One region of the Nocardia salmonicida genome, then DNA from elsewhere that is predicted to be linked to it. Evidence: riboswitches for the same ligand, from Rfam matches in the RefSeq annotation. Region 1 holds a riboswitch; each other region holds the start of a gene.
What was found. A riboswitch is a leader RNA that binds a small molecule or an ion and turns the genes downstream of it on or off. The one in region 1 is predicted to bind S-adenosylmethionine.
Positions count from the first base shown of each region.

Region 1 (2,193 bases):
AGGCGAGGTCTTCGCCGCGTTTCCATTCGGTCAGCATCGCCGACGTGGCGTTGTAGTTGACCCGCTCGCCCCGCTGCCACGCGGCAGTCCGGGCTTCGAGCGCGAGGTTGTATACCTTGCGTACACATCCGAAGGTTCGTTCCAACTCAGCGGCTTGCTCCGGGGTCGGGCGAAACCGGTACTTGAAAGCCCGCTTCACCACCTCGCTCATGCCTCACAAATTAACATGCTTGTTCGTAAACTGACTTTCCGAAAGGAGGAGTAGCGCTGGGCGCGCCAGGCATCAACTTGTCGTGCTCCTGCCGGTCATGGATGACCGCGCTTCCGCGCTACGGCACCCAATGAACGAGGAGCAAACAGGCTCGGATGACCAGCCCGTAGTGGTGGATCAGACCGACAAGCGTTCCATCGTCCCGTTCGTCGCGGCCGCGGTGATCGCGATCATCGTGCTCATCGGCATCGTGGCGGGCGGACTGCTCTCGCCCGCTGAGAAAAATGTCACAGAGGCCGACCGTCTCGCGGCCGCTGTCACCAACTATATCGACGCCCGCTCGCGCAGCGATCTGCGTCCGCCGACCGGTGTGGCCTGCCCCGGCTTCGACGAAGAGTCCTCCGGCCTCGACGAACGGCTGGGTGGCCCGAAATCGGTTGTCACGATCGACGGCAAGGGTTTCGAGAACGCGACCGTGAACGGCGACCGCGCGAAAATCGACGCGACCGTGGTGGTCGACGGCAAACCGGCCACGATCAACTGGAAACTGACCAGCGTCGACGGCGCGTGGCTGGTGTGCACTTTCTGAATCGTTTGACACGGTGACCTGTGCCGAGGCAATCTCAGATCGCAAGGTCATGAGTGCCAGCGTCAAGCCCCGGCTCGCTGGTCGGCAACCCTCCTCCGCGGTGGGGTGCTCCGGGTGACGACCTGGCCGTGTGTTCGGGGACTTCCGGCACGGCAAGAGCGGATTCACGCAGGAGGATCGACATGACTTACGCCGGCGACATCACCCCTGAGAAGGCGTGGGAGCTGCTCACCGAGCACCCCGGCGCCGTCCTGATCGACGTGCGCACCGAAGGCGAGTGGGCGAACATCGGCATCCCCGACACCAGCTCCATCGAACGCCCGGCCCATTTCATCGAATGGGTCGACGGCACCGGCACGCGCAACCCGGAGTTCGGCGTGCAGCTGGAGAAGGCACTCGCCGGTCGCCCCGACGACGCACCGGTGGTGTTCCTGTGTCGCTCCGGCCAGCGTTCCGCGCACGCGGCGAACCTGGCGACGGCGGCGGGCGTGGCACCGTCCTACAACGTGCTCGACGGTTTCGAAGGTGGTCCCGACGCGTTCGGTCAGCGCGGCAGCACCGGTTGGCGCGCCGTCGGCCTGCCGTGGCGTCAGGCATAAGGAGAAAAGCATGATCACCGGTGGTTCGTTCGACAAGCCACTGCCAGAGGGCGTCGGTCCGGGCACGCTCGGCGTGCGCGGTGGCCTGCGCCGTTCCGGTTTCGACGAGACGTCCGAGGCGCTGTATCTGACCTCGGGTTTCGTCTACGAGAACGCCGAAGCCGCCGAAGCCGCGTTCACCGGCGACGTCGAGCACTTCGTCTACTCCCGCTTCGGCAACCCGACCGTGGCGATGTTCGAGGAGCGCATCCGCCTGCTCGACGGCGCCGAAGCGGCCTTCGCGACCGCGTCCGGTATGTCGGCGGTGTTCACCGCGCTCGGCGCGCTGCTGAAGGCGGGCGACCGTCTCGTCGCCGCCCGCAGCCTGTTCGGTTCCTGTTTCGTGGTCTGCAACGAGATCCTCCCGCGCTGGGGCATCGAAACCATCTTCGTCGACGGTGACGACCTCGACCAGTGGGAACAGGCTCTCTCCGTCCCCACCCAGGCCGTCTTCTTCGAGACCCCCGCCAACCCGATGCAGACCCTCGTCGACGTCCGCAAGGTCACCGAGCTCGCCCACGCCGCGGGCGCGAAGGTGGTGCTGGACAACGTCTTCGCCACCCCCCTGCTCCAGCGCGGCTTCGAGCTCGGCGCCGATGTGGTCGTCTACTCCGGCACCAAGCACATCGACGGCCAGGGCCGCGTCCTCGGCGGCGCCATCCTCGGCGCCAAGGACTACATCGACGGCCCCGTCAAAACCCTGATGCGCCACACGGGCCCGGCCTTGAGCCCCTTCAACGCCTGGACCTTGCTCA
Region 1 covers NZ_CP108014.1:5,658,197-5,660,389, reverse strand. The annotation lists gene OHS03_RS26540 (RNA-guided endonuclease InsQ/TnpB family protein) at 1-211, opposite strand, end outside; gene OHS03_RS26535 (Rv0361 family membrane protein) at 384-800, shown strand; SAM riboswitch class IV at 846-965, shown strand; gene OHS03_RS26530 (rhodanese-like domain-containing protein) at 983-1,399, shown strand; gene OHS03_RS26525 (O-succinylhomoserine sulfhydrylase) at 1,410-2,193, shown strand, end outside.

Region 2 (2,193 bases), 780 kb from region 1:
GGGCGGTGCTGGTCAGGATGTCGACCAGGGTCCGTGGCGGTGCGGCGAGATCGGCGCGCAGCAGCGGGTCGCGAAGAACCGCCGCTACCTCAGTGTGTGGCTCGAGCATCGTGCTCAGTCCACCTCTCATCGGTTGACCCCCATCGGTGGTGTCTGTTGTTTCATGAGCGGGTTACCGGAGGGCAAACAGGATGGTCACCAGATGCCAACGGTACTCGGTGCGGGTGTTGCCGGACGGCAGCGAAGCGCGTGCCGTCGGCGCTGTTCACGACGGCGATTCCGGCATCTCGCCGAGGGCGGTGACCGCCAGCCGGTGCAGCGTCCGCTGTTCTTCTTCGTCCAGGCGTCCCAGCACGCGGGCGGTGGCCTCGGCGATCAGCTTGTCGGTGCGTTTGCACTGCTTGCGCCCCGCCTCGGTGATCCGCAGCCGGTACTTGCGGCGATCCTTGCCGTCGCGGGTGCGTTCGACCAGTTCGGCGCGTTCCAGCGCGTCGATCAGGCGCACGACTTCACTGCGGTCGATACCGAGCGCGTCGCCCACTTTCTTCTGCGTCAGGTCGGCGTTCTCGGCGATGAAGGTGAGCACCCAGTGATCGCGCAACGGGACGTCGATCTCGGCGTGCAGGGCCTTGGTGAGCCGTCCGAGCGCGTACACCGGGTAGCGCGGCAGGCCGCGGACGGAGTTCGTGTTCGTGGACATGAGTGGGAACTCTAGCAAATGGTGGAGGTGCCCAATCATTCGGTTCCTCCATCATGGGGTGTGTAGATGGTTGAGAATTGGGTGTGAGCAGGCAACTCGGGGGCAATCCCGCGCATTCGCGTCGGAGACCGGGTCGGCGTGTCGAACCGGGCGAGGTCGTGTGCGGTCGGCGGCGACTCGGAGCGCGGTCGGCGAAAGGTGGTTGACAGGTCCGGCGGTCGTCTGTCACTCTCGTTTCAGGTCACGAGTACCAGCGTTCAGCCCCGGCTTGCTGGTCGGCAACCCTCCTCCGCGGTGGGGTGCTCCGGGTGACGACCAGGCTGACGTCCGAATTGGGCGCGGCAAGCGCGGGCCACCTCTCTGGAGCGGGTCCCTGAGCCGACGGGATTTCGTCATGACTGCTGTAATCGACCCCACCTGTGCCATCGCCGCCGTTTCCGGTGCCGACCTGCAGGTTCCGCTCGTTCAAGGCGGCACCAGCTCCTACGCCAACTTCGACTACGCCGCGAGTGCGCCGGCATTGAAGCAGGTCACCGACCGGATTTCGCAGTTGCTGCCGTACTACGCCAGCGTGCACCGGGGTGCGGGCTACGCCTCGCGGATCTCGACCGAGTGCTACGAGGCTTCCCGTGGCGCGGTCGCCCGGTTCCTCGACGCCGACGACGACCAGGTCGTCGTGTTCACCCGCAACACCACCGATTCGCTGAACCTGCTGGCCGGATGCGTGCCCGGGGAGACCGTGGTGCTCGATATCGAGCACCACGCCAACTTCCTGCCGTGGACCGCGCACGGTCGCCGGGTGGTACGGGCCGCCGCCACCGTCGAGGAGACGATTCAGCGAGTCGTCGCCGAGCTGTGCAGCAAGCCCGCCGCGCTGCTCGCGGTGACCGGGGCATCCAATGTCACCGGTGAGGTACTGCCGCTGGAGCGCCTCGCGACCATCGCCCACCTGTGCGGTGCGCGCATCCTCGTCGATGCCGCGCAGCTGGCTCCACATCGACGGATCTCCTTGCGCGAGAGCGGGATCGACTATCTCGCGTTCTCCGGGCACAAGCTGTACGCCCCGTTCGGTTCGGGCGTGCTCGTCGGCCGACGCGACTGGCTGGACCAGGGTGAGCCCTACCTGGCGGGCGGCGGTGCGGTGCGCAATGTCGGTGTGTCGGAGGTCGAATGGGCTTGCGCGCCGCAGCGGCACGAGGCCGGTTCGCCGAATGTGTTGGGCGCGGCCGCTATCGCCGCCGCGTGCGACGCACTCGCCGCGATCGACTCCACTGAACTCGTTGCCCACGAACGCTTTCTGGCGGACCGTCTTCGTGACGGTTTGTCCGCGATCGCAGGCGTCGACCTGGTCACCATCTGGTCCGACAGCCCCGACTGTGTCGGCATCGTCGCCTTCACCGTCGCCGACCACGCCCCCGGTAAGGTCGCCTCCTACCTCTCCGCAGAACACGCCATCGGCGTACGCGACGGCCGTTTCTGCGCCCACCCGCTGC
Region 2 covers NZ_CP108014.1:6,434,124-6,436,316, forward strand. The annotation lists gene OHS03_RS30050 (Pls/PosA family non-ribosomal peptide synthetase) at 1-109, opposite strand, end outside; gene OHS03_RS30055 (MarR family winged helix-turn-helix transcriptional regulator) at 266-700, opposite strand; SAM riboswitch class IV at 940-1,054, shown strand; gene OHS03_RS30060 (aminotransferase class V-fold PLP-dependent enzyme) at 1,095-2,193, shown strand, end outside.
Region 2: it holds a riboswitch for S-adenosylmethionine, as region 1 does, so the genes downstream of both, OHS03_RS30060 (aminotransferase class V-fold PLP-dependent enzyme) here and OHS03_RS26530 (rhodanese-like domain-containing protein) in region 1, are expected to answer to the same signal.

Region 3 (2,193 bases), 1.4 Mb from region 1:
CTGCGCGAGCGCAAGAAGCTGCAGACCAAAGCCGCGATCGTGGCGGTCGGGCTCGACCTGTGCGACAGCCAAGGGTTCGACGCGACGACGGTCGAGCAGATCGCCGCGGGCGCCGATGTGTCCCCACGCACCGTCAACCGGTACTTCGCGCTCAAGGAAGACATCGTGCTGGCCCCGATCGACGACTTCGGGGTCTCCGTCGCCGTCGCGCTGCGCTCCCAGCCGAATACCGGCAACGAACTCCAGGCGCTGTGTGGCGCCTACCTGACGGTGGTCCAGGCCGAGGCGGACGCGGACGGCATCCGGTTCATCCGCCAGTTCCTGCAGATGCAGCGCATCATGCGCACCAGCCAGTCGGTCAATGCGCGCGCGCTGGAATACGCGGAGAAGAAGAACGTCGCGGTGTGCACCGAGCTCGCGCAGCGGATGGGCACGTCACCGGAGGACTTCACGGTGAAGTTGGTGGCAGGCATCTGGCAGATGCTGTGCCACCTCTCGGTCGCCGATACCGAACAGGCACTGCTGAGCGGGTCTCCGACGGTAGCCGTTCGGGTCACCCGCGACGCCGTGCTGCGCGCCTACCACGGCTTGCGGCAGGTCTGTGGCGCACCGGTGGACGACACGCCAGGCTTCGGCACACCGTCCGACGAGTGATCTTCGGCGGGAAATGCGGGGGAAGTTTCCGCCCGCGGGAGATCTCCGGTTAACATGACGGCAAGGTCATGAGTACCAGCGCCAAGCCCCGGCTCGCTGGTCGGCAACCCTCCAGCTGCGGTGGGGTGCTCCGGGTGATGACCGGGCTCTCGAAAGTCGAGAGCAAGCGCGCACTGCAGGAGGCCCCCATGTGTTGTTGCCAGTCGATCCGACCCAGTTGACGAGATCCCCCCGGCTGACACCCTTTGGAGCACGACATGACTGACTCTTCCCTGCCCGAGAACTGGTCCTTCGAGACCAAGCAGGTCCACGCGGGCCAGGCCCCCGACGCGACCACCAACGCGCGGGCGCTGCCGATCTACCAGACCACCTCCTACACCTTCCGCGACACCGATCACGCCGCCGCGCTGTTCGGTCTCGCCGAGCCGGGCAACATCTACACCCGGATCATGAACCCCACCCAGGACGCGGTGGAGCAGCGCGTGGCCGCGCTCGAAGGCGGCGTCGCGGCGCTGCTGCTGGCCTCGGGCCAAGCCGCGGAGACCTACGCGATCCTGAACCTGGCGAGCGCGGGCGACCACATCGTGTCCAGCCCGCACCTCTACGGCGGCACCTACAACCTCTTCCATTACTCGCTGCCCAAGCTGGGGATCACGGTCTCGTTCGTCGAGGACCCCGATGATCTCGAGCAGTGGAAGGCCGCGATCCAGCCGAACACCAAGGCGTTCTACGGCGAGACCATCGCCAACCCGAGCAGCGCGGTGTTCGACATCCCCGGTATCGCCGGTGTCGCGCACGCGAACGGCCTTCCGCTGATCGTGGACAACACCGTCGCCACCCCGTACCTGATCCAGCCGCTGGCCCACGGCGCCGACATCGTCGTGCATTCGGCGACGAAGTACCTGGGTGGGCACGGCGCGGCCGTGGCGGGCGTGATCGTCGACGGCGGCACGTTCGACTGGACCGTGCGCGACGCCGACGGCAACGCGCGCTTCCCCGGTTTCACCGAGCCCGACCCCAGCTACCACGGCGCGGTGTTCGCCGATCTGGGCGCGCCCGCGTTCGCGCTGAAGGCGCGCGTGCAGTTGCTGCGCGATCTGGGTGCGGCGGTCTCGCCGTTCAACGCGTTCCTCATCGCGCAGGGCATCGAGACGCTGAGCCTGCGGGTCGAGCGGCACGTCAGCAATGCGGAGGCGGTCGCGAAGTTCGTCGCCGAGCAGCCGGGCGTCGACGCGGTGTTCTACGCGGGCCTCGAGTCCTCGCCCTGGCACGCGCGGGCCAAGGAGCTGGCGCCCAAGGGCGCGGGCGCGATCGTGGCGTTCGAGCTGGCGGGCGGCGTCGACGCGGGCAAGAAGTTCGTGGACGCGCTCAGCCTGCACAGCCATGTAGCTAACATCGGTGATGTGCGTTCACTCGTGATTCACCCGGCGTCGACCACGCACTCGCAGTTGACGCCCGCAGAGCAGCTGGCGGCCGGCGTCACTCCCGGCCTGGTCAGGCTCGCGGTGGGCATCGAGGGAATCGACGACATTCTGGCCG
Region 3 covers NZ_CP108014.1:7,106,462-7,108,654, reverse strand. The annotation lists gene OHS03_RS33120 (TetR family transcriptional regulator) at 1-654, shown strand, start outside; SAM riboswitch class IV at 719-829, shown strand; gene OHS03_RS33115 (bifunctional o-acetylhomoserine/o-acetylserine sulfhydrylase) at 912-2,193, shown strand, end outside.
Region 3: it holds a riboswitch for S-adenosylmethionine, as region 1 does, so the genes downstream of both, OHS03_RS33115 (bifunctional o-acetylhomoserine/o-acetylserine sulfhydrylase) here and OHS03_RS26530 (rhodanese-like domain-containing protein) in region 1, are expected to answer to the same signal.

Region 4 (2,193 bases), 2.5 Mb from region 1:
ACCGGTGCAGTTCGCGGCGACTGTGGGGTAGAGAAACGGCTGGATACCCATGGCTTTCAGCGTCTCGACGACGGTTTGGTAGGCACCGAGCAGATCACCCGGCCCCGCCGTGGGCGTGGCGTTCGGTGCGTCCCTGGTGACAACAGGCGTCACCGGCGCGGCCGGTTCGCCGGCGGCCGACGGCACGCCGAGCAGCAGCGCGGCGGCGCAGGCCACCAGCGAGGTCAGTGTGGTGGAACGACGCGGCATGATCACGACGTACTCCTCATCGACGCAGAGGAGCCCGACGCTACCGCGTGCGAGGTGTGAATCAGGCCAGGTGAAGTAACCGGCCGTTCGGCGCGTCGCAATCTCGCAGCGACCGCAACTCGGCGTCCGCCCGCAACTCGCCGCCCGATCCGGCGACCACCGCGCAGCGCTCCCACACCACCCGTCTGGACGACCGATCGTCTCGACCCCCCGATCACGGCCGCCAGCGGGTCACTGACCACGCCGAACCGGGGCAATTATGACTGCGTCTACGGCCGTCTCCAAGCTCTGCGCTCACGATGATTTCTACCGTTGTGCGCAGTCGTGCATATGCCACATGCTGATTCAGCTCGGGCCACGAACCCGGGGCGCAACCATCCAGAGCGACCGAGAGACCTGGCTCGATGACGTCGCAGCAACCCGCCCGTTTCGGGGTGTGGGTGCTTCTGCCGGGATCGATGGAGGAGATTTTCGTGCTGAACGTGGGCTACCGCCGCCGACATATCGACCAGTGCCGGGTGACAGCGACGGCGTGTCGGGTCTGAGCGCCGCCAGATCGCGAACCCGTCGCTGGCCGGGTGGAGGTCACCGTGCCTCGTTCCACTGTTTTCCGAAGGACTCCCATGACCGCGTCTGCCGTATCCGGCGCAGAGACCGCGCCCTTACCGCCCGGCGACGCTCCCCCTACTGAGCCGGAATCCGCCGACAAGGCGTCCGAGGATCTCCCCCGGATCGCCGGATCGTGGCACCCGTGGCGTTGGGTCGTCGGGGCGGTCGCGCTGCTGGTGGTAGCCCAGTTCGCGCACGGTCTGATCACCAATCCGGGCTGGGACTGGGGCACTTTCGCCCAGTACTTCACCGCGAAGTCGGTGATGTCCGCGCTCCGGGTGACCATCGAACTGACCCTGTGGGGCACCGTTCTCGGTTTCGTACTCGGCACGCTGCTGGCGATCGGGCGGGTGTCGAACAATCCGGTACTGCGGGTGATCGCGTGGACCTACATCTGGGCGTTCCGTTCGATCCCGCTGATCGTGCAGCTGCTGTTCTGGTTCAACATCGCCTACCTGTATCCCCGACTGTCGGTGGGCATTCCGTTCGGACCGGCCTTCTTCGATTTCGAAGTCAACGGCGTCATCAGTGGTTTCACCGCGGCGGTGATCGGTCTGGCCCTGCATCAGGCGGCATACTCGGCCGAACTGATCCGGGCGGGTCTGCTCGCCGTGGACGACGGTCAGCTGGAAGCGGCCGCCGCGCTGGGCATTCCGCGCTGGCGGCAGTTCCGCACGATCGTGTTGCCGCAGGCGATGCGCTCGATTCTGCCGAACGCGGCCAACGAGGTGATCAGCCTGTTCAAGGGCACCTCGATCGTGTCGGTGATGGCGATCGCGGAGCTCTTCTACCAGGTCCAGGTGATCTTCGGCCGCAACGGCCGAGTGGTGCCGCTGCTCATGGTGGCGACCGTCTGGTACATCGTGCTCACCACGGGGCTGTCGATCGTCCAGTACTACATCGAACGCCACTACGCCAAGGGCGCGCACCGTGAGGTGCCGCCGACACCGTGGCAGCGGGTCCGCGCCAAGGTCACCGAGATCGCCGCCGGTGCGGCCGCACCCCGAGGAGCAACCCGATGACCGCAGCGGTGCTGGCGCGCGGAATCCGCAAGTCCTACAACGGCACCGAGGTGCTGCGCGGCGTGGATCTGGCGGTGGACACCGGCGAGGTGGTCGCCGTGATCGGACCGTCCGGCTCGGGCAAGTCCACCCTGTTGCGGGTGCTCAATCATCTGGAAGCGCAGGACGCGGGCACGGTGCACGTCGACGGTGAGCTGATCGGCTACCGGCAACGTGGCAACATCCTGCGTTCGCTGCCCGACCACGCGGTGCGCGCCCAGCGCAGCCACATCGGCTTCGTGTTCCAGCAGTTCAACCTGTTCCCGCATCTCAC
Region 4 covers NZ_CP108014.1:806,196-808,388, reverse strand. The annotation lists gene OHS03_RS04020 (hypothetical protein) at 1-249, opposite strand, end outside; SAM riboswitch class I at 621-714, shown strand; gene OHS03_RS04015 (amino acid ABC transporter permease) at 873-1,880, shown strand; gene OHS03_RS04010 (amino acid ABC transporter ATP-binding protein) at 1,877-2,193, shown strand, end outside.
Region 4: it holds a riboswitch for S-adenosylmethionine, as region 1 does, so the genes downstream of both, OHS03_RS04015 (amino acid ABC transporter permease) here and OHS03_RS26530 (rhodanese-like domain-containing protein) in region 1, are expected to answer to the same signal.